DNA from 2 places in the Microbacterium betulae genome. Region 1 is predicted to be linked to the other one. Evidence: riboswitches for the same ligand, from Rfam matches in the RefSeq annotation. Region 1 holds a riboswitch; the other holds the start of a gene.
The links. A riboswitch is a leader RNA that binds a small molecule or an ion and turns the genes downstream of it on or off. The one in region 1 is predicted to bind thiamine pyrophosphate.

Region 1 (7,111 bases):
GAGGCCCCCCGGCCGAACCGCGTGCAGGACCGTCGCGCCCCGCAGCCCGAGGGGCCGCGCGACGGCTTCCGCAACGCCCCCGACAGCGATCCGAGCATCGCGGGCAACCGCGAGTGGGCCGCCGGCATCCGCGATCGGATGGCCGGATCGCGACGGGGCGAGGCGACGCGCGACGCGCACACCCTGCGCTCGGCCGACGAGGTCGACGCCGCCATCGACGGCGCCGTCGCCGCGGGCGAGGGATGGCGCGGGCTCGGCGCCACGGGGCGCGCCGAGATCCTGCACCGTGTCGGCGACGCGCTCGAGGCCCGCCGCGCGGAGCTCCTCGAGGTCATGGGGTCGGAGTGCGGCAAGGTCGTCGAGCAGGGCGATCCCGAGGTCTCCGAGGCGATCGACTTCGCGCACTACTACGCGTCCGGCGCCGCGCTGCTCGACGAGGTCGACGGCGCGGAGTTCGCGCCCGTCCGGCTCACGGTCGTGACGCCGCCGTGGAACTTCCCGGTCGCCATCCCGGCCGGCTCGACGCTCGCCGCGCTCGCCGCCGGCTCCCCCGTGATCCTCAAGCCCGCGCCGCAGGCCGCGCGCTGCGGCGCCGTGATCGCCGAGGCGCTGTGGGAGGCGGGCGTGCCGCGCGACGTGCTGCGCCTCGTGAACGTCGAGGAGAAGGACCTCGGGCGGCGACTCGTGTCGCACGAGGGCGTCGAGCGCGTCATCCTCACGGGCGCCTACGAGACGGCGGAGCTGTTCCGCTCCTTCCGCCCCGATCTGCCGCTGCTCGCCGAGACGAGCGGCAAGAACGCCGTCATCGTGACGCCGTCGGCCGACCTCGACCTCGCCGCGAAGGACGTCGCCTCCTCCGCCTTCGGCCACGCGGGGCAGAAGTGCTCCGCCGCGTCGCTCGTCGTTCTCGTCGGATCGGTGGCGAGGAGCGAGCGGTTCCGGCGGCAGCTCGTCGACGCCGTGGGAGGCCACGAGGTGGGGATGCCCTGGCAGGCGTCCTCGCGCATCGGACCGCTCATCGGCCCCGCCGAGGGCAAGCTGAAGCGCGCGCTCACCGAGCTGGAGCCCGGGCAGCGCTGGGTGGTCGAGCCGAGGCGTCTCGACGAGGCCGGCGCGCTGTGGAGCCCCGGGATCCGCGAGGGCGTGAAGCCGGGGAGCGCCTTCCACCTCACGGAGTACTTCGGCCCCGTCCTGGGCATCATGACGGCCGAGACGCTCGACGAGGCGATCGACATCGTGCGCGCCGTCGACTACGGCCTCACGTCGGGGCTGCACGCGCTCGACGAGGACGAGATCGCACGCTGGCTCGAGCGCATCGACGTCGGCAACGCCTACGTCAACCGCGGGACGACGGGTGCGATCGTCCAGCGCCAGCCCTTCGGCGGATGGAAGAGGTCGGCCGTGGGAGCGGGGACGAAGGCGGGCGGCCCGAGCTACCTCTTCGGGCTCGGCACGTGGACGGATGCGCCGGTGCGCGCCGGTGCCGCGGCGGATGCGCTCTCCCGGGGAGCCGTGGAGGCGCTCGGCGGAGCGGACGGGAAGGACGGATCGGCGTGGCTCGCGTCCGCGCTCGGCACGGACGTCGCGGCCTTCGCGGCCGAGTTCGGCGTCGCGCGCGATGTCCAGGGCCTCCGGCTCGAGCAGAACGTGCTGCGCTACGCGCCGGTTCCCGTGACCATCCGCTTCGACGGCCGGCCGGTCGTGGAGCTCGTCCGGGTCGCGGCCGCGGGCCTGCGCGTCGGGGCGCCGCTCGTGGTGAGCTCGGCCGCCTCGCTGCCGGACGGCGTCGCGGGATGGCTGCGCGGCGCCGGGGCCGACACCGTCGTGGAGGACGCGACGGCCTGGGCGTCCCGAGCCGCGTCCCTCGCCCGGACGGGCGGGCGCATCCGTCTCGTCGGCGGCTCCGTCGCGGAGGTCGTCGCCGCCACGGACGGCGCTCCGCACGTCGCCGTCTACGACGGACCCGTGACCTCCGCGGGCCGGGTGGAGACGCTGCCGTTCCTGCACGAGCAGGCCGTCTCGATCACGGCGCACCGCTTCGGCAACGAGCGGCGCTACGTCGTCCCGGGGCTCGCCGGGGCCTGAGCCGCGGGGCGGGCGGAGCCTTCGGCCGGGGTCGGCCTCCGAACCCCGGAGGAGCGCGCCGTTCCCCGGACGTTCGTGGCCGTCTCGCTCCGGGGAACGCGTCATCCTCCGAAGAATGCGGTGGCCGCCGAGGCACGCAAGACGCGGCCGATCCGCCTCAGCCGAGGCCGAGCAGATCCAGCGGGTGCGTCAGGCGCCACCAGAACGAGGGCGGCGGCACGTCGTCGGTCAGGGCGAGAGCGACCTTCGTCTCGTTCAGCCCGCCGGCGACGGTGAGCGTCCCCACCTCGTCGCCGGAGCCCGCGCCGAGCTCGACGTCGTACTCCGGCGTCGTCGCGGGCGCGACGCCCTGCCACGAGAGGACCTCGGCGTCGGACGCGGTGACGATCGTGCTCTGCGCGCCCCACTCGGTCCTGATGTGGGCGACGGCGGTGTCGGCCGCGACGGCCGTCGCGGGCTGGATGCCCTCCTCGAGCGAGGCGAGCAGCTCGCGGCTGACGGTCTCGCGGCCCTCCTCGTCGGGCTGGCCGACGACGGCGGAGTACAGCCGCACGGTCGTCTGGCCCACGGTGACGTCCTTCGCGGCGAGCAGGTTCCAGTACTGCACGCCCGTCGACCAGAGCGAGCCGGTCTTGAGCCCGACGACGCCCGCGTCGTCGATGAGCGGGTTCGAGTTCTCGACGAGGCCCGCGCCGGGGAGGGTGACGGACTTCTCCGCCATGATCTCCGCGAGCACGGGGTCCTGCAGGGCGCGGTCGGCGAGCGCGATGAGCGCGCGGGCCGTCGCGACGTTGGTCGGCCCGATCCCGCTCGGGTCGGTCACCGTGATGTCGGCGAGACCGTTGGCCTCGAGCCATGCCTGGGCGTCGACCAGCCAGGCGTCCTGCGAGCCCCAGAGCTCCGCGACGAGGCGGTCGACGTAGTTGTTCGCCGAGCCGAGCATGACGCCCTCCAGCATCTGGCGGAGGGTGAGCGTCCCGTCCACGGGCACGTCGAGCGCCGACTCGTCGGCGACGAGGTATGCCCAGTACTCCTGGCTGTCGGCGTAGGTGAACGCGTACGACCCCCCGTCCTCGTCGAGCCGGAGGCCCTCGCGCTCGATGATCATGAGCGCCGTGATGACCTTCGTGATGCTCGCCATCGGCAGGGCGTCGTCGTTCGAGGCGATCGTCCCGCCGGGGCCGTCCACGGCCGCGAGGGCCGCGGTGCCGTCCGCGGGCCAGGTGACGGGGAACTCCTCGCCGATCGGGGTCTCGACCGTGAGGTCCGAGATGCTCGGCTGGACGTTCGAGAGCGGCCAGAACGCCGTGGCCACGACGTAGCCGAAGGCGAGGGCCCCGACGGCGATGACGGGGCCGACCCATCCGCGGCCGCGCGTGCGCTCGGGAAGAAGGGGAGGCTCGACGGGGACGAGGCGGCTCGTCGACAGCGCGCCCGCCGCACTCGACGTGCCGACGGCGGCGGGGTCGACCCATCCGAGCGCCGTCAGGGGCGCCGCCGCGGCGGGCTCGCCCCTCGAGGCGGATGCGGCCGGGGCGCCGGGACCCTCGGCGCCGCCGCGCCGGGCGCCCGTCCGGGGGCTCTTGCGCGACCCTCCCTCGGCCGACCTGCGGGCATCCGCCCTCAGCCGGCGCTCCGCCGCGGCGTCCGCGCGCGCGAAGATGTCGCCGCGCTCGGGGGCCGCGGCGTCACCGGCCCCGGACGTCGCGTCGGGGGTCCCGGGCGCCGGGGAGTCGTCGATTGCCACGGGCCTACGCTACCCCGTCCCGGCTCCGAGGCCTCGGCATCCGCGCCCCGGGACGACTACAATCGGCGTCACATCACACGGGAGTCCGCCGAGCGGGCTGAGAGGACGCGAGCAGCGCGTCGACCGTCGAACCTGATCCGGGTCATGCCGGCGCAGGAAGGAGAACAGGATGTCTGCATCCGCGTCCGGAAACAGGACCGCAGAAGCCCGCCGCTACACGTGGCGCGTCGTCGACATCGTCGTGGCGAGCGTGATCGGCGTCGCCTGCGCCGTGATCTTCCTCGTCTGGAACATCGGCTACGAGCTGCCGAGCTCGCTGCTCGGTCCGCTGCTCCCCGGCCTCGGCGGGCTGCTGGCGGGGCCGTGGCTCATCGCCGGGGTCATCGGCGGGCTCGTCGTGCGCAAGCCGGGCGCCGCGATCTACACCGAGCTGCTCGCCGCCGTGATCTCCGCCCTGGTCGGCAACCGGTGGGGTCCTCTCACGATCGTGTCCGGCCTCGTGCAGGGGCTGGGGGCCGAGATCGTCCTCGCGATCTTCCTCTACCGGGCGTTCGGGCCGGCCGTCGCCGCGCTCTCGGGGGCCGCCGCCGGACTCGCCGCCGGCGTCAACGACAGCCTCGTCTGGTACGCCGCCGCCGACGGCGCGTTCAAGGCGATCTACATCGTCTCCACGACGGTCTCCGGCGCGGTCGTCGCCGGACTGGGCGGATGGGCCGTCGTCCGCGCGCTGGCGGCGACGGGGGCGCTCGGCCGTTTCGCCGCGGGACGCGACGTCGCCCGCCGCGTCTGACGTGTCGCGCGTCGATACGCGTCCTTCCGCCGTCGTCGCGGAGGGGTGGGGTTGGCGATACGGCACGCGGAAGGCGTGGGCTGCGCGCCGCATCTCGCTGCGCATCGAGCCGGGGGAGCGCGTGCTCCTCCTCGGAGCGAGCGGGGCGGGCAAGTCGACGGTCCTCCACGCGCTCGCGGGCGTGCTCGGCGGGGCCGACGAGGGGGAGCAGGCCGGCCGGCTGCTCGTGGACGGCGCCGATCCGGCATCCGCCCGCGGGCGCGCCGGCCTCGTCCAGCAGGATCCCGATGCGCAGGCGGTGCTCGCCCGGGTCGGCGACGACGTCGCCTTCGGCTGCGAGAACCTCGGCGTCGCGCGCGAGGAGACCTGGGCGCGGGTTCGCGAGGCGCTCGATCTCGTCGGGCTCGACGTCCCGCTCGACCGTTCCACCTCGGCGCTGTCGGGCGGTCAGAAGCAGCGGCTCGCGCTCGCGGGCGCCCTCGCGATGCGGCCGGGCCTGCTCCTGCTCGACGAGCCGACGGCGAATCTCGACCCCGACGGGGTCGCCGAGGTGCGCGACGCCGTGGGCCGCGTGGTCGACCGCACCGGCGCGACGCTGGTCGTCGTCGAGCACCGCGTGGACGTGTGGCTCCCGCTCGTCGACCGCGTCGTCGTCCTCGGCACCCCGTCCGGCGGGGGAGAGGGCGTGATCGCCGACGGGAGCCCGTCGGACGTGCTGGTCGACCGTGGCGCCGCGCTCGCCGCGGGGGGAGTGTGGGTGCCGGGCATCCCGCCGCGGCGCCCGGGGCCGCCCGCCGCGGCTCCGGGCGAGGTGCTGTTGAGCGCGCGCGACCTCCGCGTCGCACGTGCGCGCGGCGTCGCCGTCGCGGGCCCCATGGACCTCGAGGCGCGGCCGGGCGAGGTGCTCGGCATCACGGGCGCCAACGGAGCGGGCAAGTCCACGCTCGCGCGAACGCTGGCGGGCCTTCTCGCGCCCTTCGGCGGGGACGTCCTCGCTTCGCCCCGGCTCGCGGAGGGGGTGGGAGCCGCGCCCGTCCGCTGGTCGTCGCGTCAGCTGCTGACCCGGATCGGCACCGTCCTGCAGTCGCCCGACCATCAGCTCCTGGCGCGCACCGTCCGGGGTGAGCTCGAGGTCGGGACGCGGGCGTTGCGGCTGCCGGAGGCGGAGATCCGGAGACGGACCGACGAGCTGCTCGGATCGCTGCGCCTCGCCCGTCTCGCCGACGCGAACCCGCACACGCTCTCGGGCGGCGAGAAGCGTCGTCTGACGGTCGCGGCGATGCTCGCGACGCGGCCGCGCGTGTGCGTCCTGGACGAGCCGACCTTCGGGCAGGACGCCACCACCTGGGCGGAGCTCGTCGCGATCGTCGCGCGCCTGCGGGACGGCGAGGACGGCGAGCCGGCCGCCGTGGTCGCCGTCACGCACGATGCGGAGGTGCTCGCGGCGCTGCACGCCCGTGAGCACCGCGTCGTCCCCGCGGGCGTCCGCTCGTGATCCCCGCTCCGGTCGTCGCGCGCGGGCCGCTCGCGGACGTCAACCCCGTCGCGAAGCTCGGGGCCGCTCTGCTCATCGCCTTCCCGCTCATCCTCACCGTCGACGTCGTCTCGGCGCTCGTCGCCCTCGTGCTCGAGATTCCGCTGCTCGTCGCGGCGGGTCTCGGATGGGGCGCGTTCTGGCGCCGCACGTCTCCGGTCTGGATCGCCGCTCCGCTCGCGGCGGTCACGATCGCGCTCTACGGGGAGCCGAGCGGGACCGTCCATCTGGAATGGCTGCTCGTCCGGGTGAGCGACGGGTCGCTCGCCCTGGCGGCGGCGACGTTCCTGCGTGTGCTGGCGCTCGCGCTGCCGGGGGTCGTCCTCTTCTCGACCGTGGATCCGACCGACCTCGCCGACGGGCTCGCACAACGTGTGCGGCTGCCGGCGCGGTTCGTGCTGGGCGCGCTGGGAGGCATGCGGCTCGTGGGCCTGCTGGTCGACGACTGGCGTGAGCTCGCCATCGCACGCCGCGCGCGCGGCGTCGCCGACACGGGCCGCGTCCGGCGCCTGCTCGGGATGGCGTTCGCCCTCGTCGTGCTCGCGCTGCGCCGGGGCGCGACCCTCGCCACCTCGATGGAGGCCCGCGGCTTCGGCGGCACGGCACGCCGCACGTGGGCGCGGGAGTCGCGCTGGGGAGCGCGCGAGCGGGCGCTCCTGTGCGCGGGCCTCGGGATCTCGCTCACGGCGATCGCGGTCTCGGTCGCGACGGGCGCGTGGAACTTCATCCTCGGCCCGTCCTGAGCGGGCCGGGGCGGCGGACCGTCCCCCGGTCAGCCGATGACGCTCGCGATCGCGTTCCAGACCTGGTAGACGCCGAGCACGACGAACAGGATCGTCGTGACGCCGAGCGCCACGTTGAGGTACCACCTGTTCCGGAACCCGCGCGGCACGCGGTCGCTGTTGAGGATGGGCAGCAGCGTGATCGCGAGGAACGGCATGAAGAGCGCCCCGAG
Region 2 (7,111 bases), 430 kb from region 1:
CCTGCCCGCGATGACGGTCTTCTCGCTGTGGTGGTGGGATGTGCTGGTCGCCCTCGATCGGGCACGCGTGGCGGAGGCGAAGCTCGCCGCCACGCAGGAGCGGCTGCGCGTCGCGACCGACGTCCACGACCTGCAGGGCCACCACCTGCAGGTCGTCGCACTGCAGCTCGAGCTCGCCGAGAGGCTCATGGGCCGGGGCGAGGACGCCGCGATCGAGCAGGTGCGCGCGGCCCGCGTGAGCGTCGCGGAGGCGATGCAGGGCACGCGAGACCTCGCGACGGGTTTCCGGTCGGTGCCGCTGGGCGACGAGCTCGCCAACGCACGGGATCTGCTGCGGGCCGCGGGCGTCGACGTGTCGCTGACGGTGCCGCCCGACGCCGGCGGCGCCCCGGCCTCCGTGCTGGGGCCGGTCATCCGGGAGACCACGACGAACGTGCTGCGTCACGGCGGCGGTCGCCGCGCGCGGCTGTCCCTCGTCCGGGCGGACGACGGATGGCGCTACGAGATCGCGAACGACCGGATGACGGACGCGCCGGAAGACCCGGACGGTGCGGGGCTGGACGGCGTCGGCCGCCGCGTCGCCGACGCGGGAGGGACGCTCGACGTGCGTCGGGACGGCGAGGAGTTCGCCGTGACCGTGACGGTCCCGGCGGAGCCGGCACGATGATCCGCGTGCTGCTCGCCGACGACGAGGGGATGATCCGCTCGGCGCTGGCCGCCCTGCTGCGCCTCGAGGACGACATCGACGTCGTGGCGGAATGCGCCGACGGCACCCAGGCGGTCGCGGAGGCCATCCGCCTCGAGCCCGACGTGTGCCTGCTCGACCTCGAGATGCCCGGTCTCGACGGCGTGGAGGTCGCCGCACGCCTGAGCCGCTCGATCACGGCCCGCTGCGTGGTGGTGACGCGGCACGCACGCCCTGGCGTGCTGCGACGTGCGCTCGCCTCGGGAGTCGCGGGGTTCTTGCCGAAGTCGCGCGGCGCCGACGAGGTCGCCGAGGTCATCCGCCGCGTGGCCGCGGGGGCCCGGTACGTCGACCCCGAGGTCGCCGCCGACGCGCTCGCCGACGAGCGCTGCCCCCTCACCGCGCGGGAGCTCGACGTGCTGCGCGTCGGGCGCCGTGGCGAGACGACCGGCCAGATCGCGCGGACGCTGTCGCTCGCTCCCGGCACCGTGCGCAACCACGTCTCCGCGGTGCTGAGCAAGCTCGGCGTCGAGACGCGCCAGCAGGCCGTGCTCCACGCCGAGGAGCACGGCTGGATCTGAGCCGGCTCGTCAGCCTCCCCGTTTGTGGGGGGAAAACGCCGCTTTCCCCACCGGGTAAACGGCGTTTTCCCCCCACAAACGGACATCGTGCGCTTCCCTCCAGCACCCGCAGATGTTAAAGTTGAGTCATGACGGCTCAAGTTTCACGACCGCAGGAGGAACACGATGCAGGCGAACCAGGTGCCTGAGCAGCAGGAGGAGCAGAAGAGCGCCCTCGAGCAGTTCGGCATCAACCTCACCGAGCGTGCCGAGCAGGGCAAGCTCGACCCGGTGATCGGGCGCGACAGCGAGATCCGTCGCGTCAGCCAGGTGCTCACCCGGCGCACCAAGAACAACCCCGTGCTCATCGGCGAGCCCGGCGTCGGCAAGACCGCCGTGGTGGAGGGCCTCGCGCAGCGCATCGTGGCGGGCGACGTGGCGGAGAGCCTCAAGGGCAAGGCGCTCATCTCGCTCGACATCTCCGCCCTCGTCGCCGGCGCGATGTACCGCGGCCAGTTCGAGGAGCGCCTGAAGAAGGTCCTGCAGGAGATCTCCGAGTCCGAGGGACGCGTCATCACCTTCATCGACGAGCTGCACGTCCTCATGGGCGCGGGCGGCGGCGAGGGATCGGTCGCGGCGGCCAACATGCTCAAGCCCATGCTCGCGCGCGGCGAGCTGCGCCTGATCGGCGCCACGACGCTCAACGAGTACCGCGAGTTCATCGAGAAGGACGCCGCGCTCGAGCGTCGGTTCCAGCAGGTGTACGTCGGCGAGCCGACCGTCGAGGACACCGTCGCCATCCTGCGCGGACTCAAGGGGCGGTACGAGGCGCACCACGGCGTGACGATCAGCGACAGCGCCCTCGTCGCCGCGGCATCCCTCTCGAACCGCTACATCCCGAGCCGGCAGCTGCCCGACAAGGCCATCGACCTCATCGACGAGGCGATGAGTCGCCTCAAGATGGAGATCGACTCCAGCCCCGTCGAGATCGACCAGCTCAAGCGCCAGGTCGACCGGATGCGCCTGGAGGAGCTCGCGCTGAAGAAGGAGAAGGACGCCGCGTCGAAGGAGCGCCTCGCGAAGCTCCGCGAGCAGATGGCGACGGCCTCGGCCGAGCTGGACGTCCTGGAGCGGCGGTGGGAGCGCGAACGCGGCGGCCTGAACCGGGTGGGCGACCTCAAGAAGCGCCTCGACGAGGCCGTCACCGAGCGCGATCGCGCCCTGCGCGAGGCCGACTACGCGAAGGCGTCGAAGCTGCAGTACGAGACCATCAAGCAGCTCGAGGCGCAGCTGGCCGAGGCCGAGCAGCAGGCCGACGTCGTGAGCGAGGAGCCGCGGATGGTCAACGAGCAGGTCACGGAGGACGACATCGCCTCCGTCATCGCCGCCTGGACGGGCATCCCCCTCGGGCGCCTGCTCCAGGGCGAGACGGAGAAGCTCCTGCACCTCGAGGCGGAGCTCGGCAGGCGCCTGATCGGGCAGAAGGACGCCGTGAAGGCCGTGTCCGACGCGGTCCGCCGCTCGCGCGCGGGCATCAACGACCCGAACCGTCCGACCGGCTCGTTCCTCTTCCTCGGGCCGACGGGCGTGGGGAAGACCGAGCTCGCCAAGGCGCTCGCGGAGTTCCTCTTCGACGACGAGCACGCCATGGTGCGCATCGACATGTCGGAGTACGGCGAGAAGCACTCCGTCTCGCGCCTCGTCGGCGCCCCTCCGGGATACGTCGGGTACGAGCAGGGCGGCCAGCTCACCGAGGCCGTGCGCCGGCGCCCCTACGGCGTCGTGCTGCTCGACGAGGTCGAGAAGGCGCACCCCGAGGTGTTCGACGTGCTGCTCCAGGTGATGGACGACGGCCGGCTGACGGATGGACAGGGCCGGACGGTCGACTTCAAGAACGTCATCCTCATCCTCACCTCCAACATCGGCTCGCCCATCCTCGTCGACCCGACGATCTCCGCCGACGTCAAGCGCGACCAGGTGCTGCAGCTCGTGCGGCAGTCGTTCAAGCCCGAGTTCGTGAACCGGCTCGACGACATCGTCGTCTTCCAGACGCTCAGCCAGGACGACCTCGCGCAGATCGTCGAGCTCCAGGTCGACGCGCTGCAGAGGCGGCTCTCCGAACGGCGTCTGACCCTCGCCGTCACGCCCGACGCCAGGGCCTGGCTCGCCGAGCGCGGCTACGACCCGGTGTACGGCGCGCGTCCGCTCCGGCGTCTCATCCAGCAGGAGATCCAGGACCGCCTCGCGATGGCGATCCTCTCCGGCGGGGTGCGCGACGGCGACACCGTGAGGGTCGACGTCGACGCGGCCGGCGACCACCTCGCGCTCGCGAGCCTGGGCCAGACCGCGGCGCCCGAGCCGGACGACGACGTCATCGAGGCCGAGATCGTCGACGACTGACGCCCGCGCGCACACCGGCCATCCCGGCTCGTTCGAATGACGAACTCGACCCGCTTCGCCGCGCGAAGCGGGTCGAATTCGTCATATGAGCCGGGGCGGGGAGCCGGTCGCTATCGTCGGGGACATGACCATCGCGACGGCCGACCTCTCCGACGAGCGCGGGGACGCCCTCGACTCCCTTTCCCTGCCGCTTCAGGACATCGGCGGAAGGGCCGCGTTCGACGGCCCCGTCCGGACCGTGCGATGCTTCCGCGACAACGCGCTCGTCAGGCGCGTCCTCGCGACGCCCGGGGACGGTGCGGTGCTCGTCGTCGACGGCGGCGGGTCGCTGGAGTCCGCCCTCGTGGGCGACGTCATCGCGGCGTCGGCGGTCGAGAACGGGTGGTCCGGCGTCATCGTGCACGGCGCCGTCCGCGACCGCCTCGCGATCGGCGCGCTCCCGCTCGGCGTGAAGGCGCTCGGATCGAACCCGCGCAAGAGCGCCAAGGAGGGGACGGGCGAGATCGACGTGCCCGTCGAGATCGCCGGCGTCGTCTTCACGCCCGGCGCGCACGTCTGGGCCGACGCCGACGGCGTGCTCGTCGAGCGCTGATGCGGCAGCCGTTGCCGTCCTCGCCATCTCGACCGCGGGGATGACGCGCGGGCGGCCTCAGCCGGCGACGACGGAGGGGCTGTTGATCGACACCGTGAGGTGCGTCGTCACGTGCTGCACGGTGCGGCCGACGAGGATCCAGGCGTTCGCGGCGGTCTCCAGCACGTCGGCGAGGTCGCCGTCGAGGCGCGTGGCGTAGTGGTCGGACCCCGCATACAGCCCGGTCTCCCTCGCGTGATCGACGGCCGCGGCGATCGCCGCCATGTGGTCGCCGCCGGCCTGACCGGCGTCGAGGAGCGGATACAGCGACCAGTGCGCACGGGCGCGGACCCCCGTGGCGGCGAGGGCGATCGGCGATGCGGCGAGGGCGGTCGCCCCGGGAGGCAGCTCGCACTGCAGCTCCCCCGGGCAGCCGCGCGAGAGGAGGATGCTCGCGGAGAGGTGCGCGCCGCGCGCTGCGGCGGCGGCGATCACGTCCCGCAGGAACCCCGCGACCCGCTGCTCCGTGCCCCCGACGAACGTGGAGATGTCGTTCGTCTCCACGACGAGGCCGTCCGCATCCGCCTCCCCGAGCGCGCCCAGGATGATCGAGACGTAGTCGGAGTCGTACACCGACAGCGTGAAGCGGGCGCCCACGCCGTACTCCTGCGGGGTGATCGGGGGGACGGCGATGCCGGTCTGCTCGGGGGTCACGCCGACCACCATAGCCGCCGCACAGGTTACGATGGCGAGCACACGGGAGTCCGGTAGGCCGGGCTGAGAGGAAGGTCATCCAACCTTCGACCGTCGAACCTGATCTGGGTCATGCCAGCGCAGGGAGGCATCTCTTCATCCCCGTGCCCCGTCAGCGACCGAAGGGCACGCATATGCGTCTGCAACCATCCGCTCGTCCGCGCCCGCTCGCGGCAGCCGCCGTCCTCGCCGCGGGCGTCCTCGTCGCGGGATGCGCGGGACAGGCCGCCCCGTCGGGCGAGGGAGGCGAAGGGCTCACGCCGGTGTCGTTCGCCCTCGACTGGGCGCCGAACACCAACCACATCGGCGTGTACGTCGCCGACGCCCTCGGCTACTTCCAGGACGAGGGGCTCCGGATCGAGATCCTCCCCTACGGGTCGGCCTCCTCCCCCGGCCTCGTCTCCGCCGGCGAGGCCGACTTCGGCATCGGCGGGCAGGCGAGCGTGCAGCTGGGGCGCACCGCGGGTCTCGACATCGTGTCGGTGCTCGCCGTGACGCAGAGCGACACCGGTCGTCTCGTCGCCCTCGGCGACCGCTCCGACATCGCGCGCCCCGCCGACCTCGACGGCGGTGTCTTCGGCGGGTTCGGCTCGCCGCTGTACGGCGCGATCGCCGAGACCGTCATCGTCGGCGACGGCGGGGAGGGCGACTTCGAGGAGGTCGTCCTCGACACGGGCGCCTACGAGGCGCTCAGCCAGGGGCGCATCGACTTCACGCTCTCCGTGTCGACGTGGGAGGACGTCCAGGCGGACCTCGACGGCCATCCCTACACGGCCTTCCGCTACCAGGACTACGGCCTTCCCGAGCAGCAGTCGACGGGCGTCATCTCGAGCGACGCGTACGTCGAGGAGCATCCGGACGAGGCCGCGGGGTTCGTCCGGGCGCTGCAGCGCGGATACGCCTATGCCGCCGAGAATCCCGGCGAGGCGGCGGACATCCTCATCGAGGCGAACCCCGACACGCTCGGAGCCGCGGAGGAGCTCGTGCGCCGCAGCGCCGAGCTCATGGCGACGGACGGCTACCTCACCGCGCAGGGCCGGGAGGTGGGCGAGGTCGATCCCGTGGCATGGGAGGAGTTCGGCGCGTTCCTCGTCGAGAACGGCCTCCTCGTCGACGCCGAGGGCGAGACGGTCGCCGAGGCGCCGGACTGGACGGCGTACTACGCCGAGGATCTGGCCGGATGAAGGACGTGCCGAGCACGGATCGGCCGAGGGCGGATTCCCGGACCCGGATGACGTCTGACGGAGCGGGGACGGGCGTCTCACATGCGGGCGGCGGGCTCGCGGGGGGAGCACGGCACGTCGCCCGTGGCGTGCTGCCTCCTGCCGCGGCGTTCCTCGCCCTCCTCTTCCTGTGGCAGGCGGTCGCGTCGGCCGGCGTCATGCCGGCCGACGTCCTCCCCTCTCCCACGCGCATCGCGACCGCCGGCGCCGCCGAGTCGGACGCGCTGCTGCGCAACGCCGCCCCGACCCTGATCGCGACGGTGACGGGCTTCACGCTCTCCGTCTCCGTCGCCCTCGTCGTGGCGACGCTGCTCGACTTCTCCCGTCCCCTCCGCCGGGCCGTCCTGCCCCTGCTCGTCGTGAGCCAGACGCTGCCGATGATCGCCCTCGCGCCGCTCGTCGTGCTGTGGTTCGGGTTCGGACTGCTGCCCAAGGTGCTGCTCGTCGCCTTCGTCACGTTCTTCCCCATGGTCGTCGGGCTGCTGCGCGGATTCGGCTCCGCCGACCCCGACGCGGAGCACCTGCTGCGATCGATGGGGGCGGGCCGGACGACCGTCTTCCGGATGATCCGACTGCCCGCGGCGATGCCGTCGTTCTTCTCGGCGCTGCGCATCTCGATCACGTATGCGGTCGTCGGGGCGATCTTCGCCGAGTACGCGGGCGCCGTGGCGGGGCTCGGCGTCTACATGCAGTCGGCGAAGAACGTCTTCCGCACCGATCTCGTCCTCGCCGCCGTGGTGGTGAGCTCGCTCGTGACGCTGCTGCTGTACGCGGTGGTGACCGTCACGGAGCGCGTCGCCCTGCCCTGGCTGCGCATCGAGCGCGGAGCCGAGCGATGAGCGCCCAGCCCCTCGAGGTGGACGGGCTCTGCAAGGCGTTCGGCGATCGGCGCGTCCTCGACCGCGTCTCGCTGCACGTG

Region 2: it holds a riboswitch for thiamine pyrophosphate, as region 1 does, so the genes downstream of both, N8K70_RS16815 (ABC transporter substrate-binding protein) here and N8K70_RS01710 (ECF transporter S component) in region 1, are expected to answer to the same signal.

Annotation. Positions count from the first base shown of each region.
Region 1 covers NZ_CP118157.1:368,943-376,053, forward strand. Annotated here, with positions in the region: gene N8K70_RS01700 (bifunctional proline dehydrogenase/L-glutamate gamma-semialdehyde dehydrogenase) at 1-2,085, shown strand, start outside; gene N8K70_RS01705 (D-alanyl-D-alanine carboxypeptidase family protein) at 2,243-3,832, opposite strand; TPP riboswitch at 3,901-4,008, shown strand; gene N8K70_RS01710 (ECF transporter S component) at 4,002-4,622, shown strand; gene N8K70_RS01715 (ABC transporter ATP-binding protein) at 4,624-6,117, shown strand; gene N8K70_RS01720 (energy-coupling factor transporter transmembrane component T family protein) at 6,114-6,899, shown strand; gene N8K70_RS01725 (Nramp family divalent metal transporter) at 6,929-7,111, opposite strand, start outside.
Region 2 covers NZ_CP118157.1:3,574,346-3,581,456, reverse strand. Annotated here, with positions in the region: gene N8K70_RS16840 (sensor histidine kinase) at 1-667, shown strand, start outside; gene N8K70_RS16835 (response regulator transcription factor) at 664-1,266, shown strand; gene N8K70_RS16830 (ATP-dependent Clp protease ATP-binding subunit) at 1,432-3,645, shown strand; gene rraA (ribonuclease E activity regulator RraA) at 3,770-4,237, shown strand; gene N8K70_RS16820 (YkoF family thiamine/hydroxymethylpyrimidine-binding protein) at 4,295-4,930, opposite strand; TPP riboswitch at 4,963-5,073, shown strand; gene N8K70_RS16815 (ABC transporter substrate-binding protein) at 5,104-6,153, shown strand; gene N8K70_RS16810 (ABC transporter permease) at 6,201-7,031, shown strand; gene N8K70_RS16805 (ABC transporter ATP-binding protein) at 7,028-7,111, shown strand, end outside.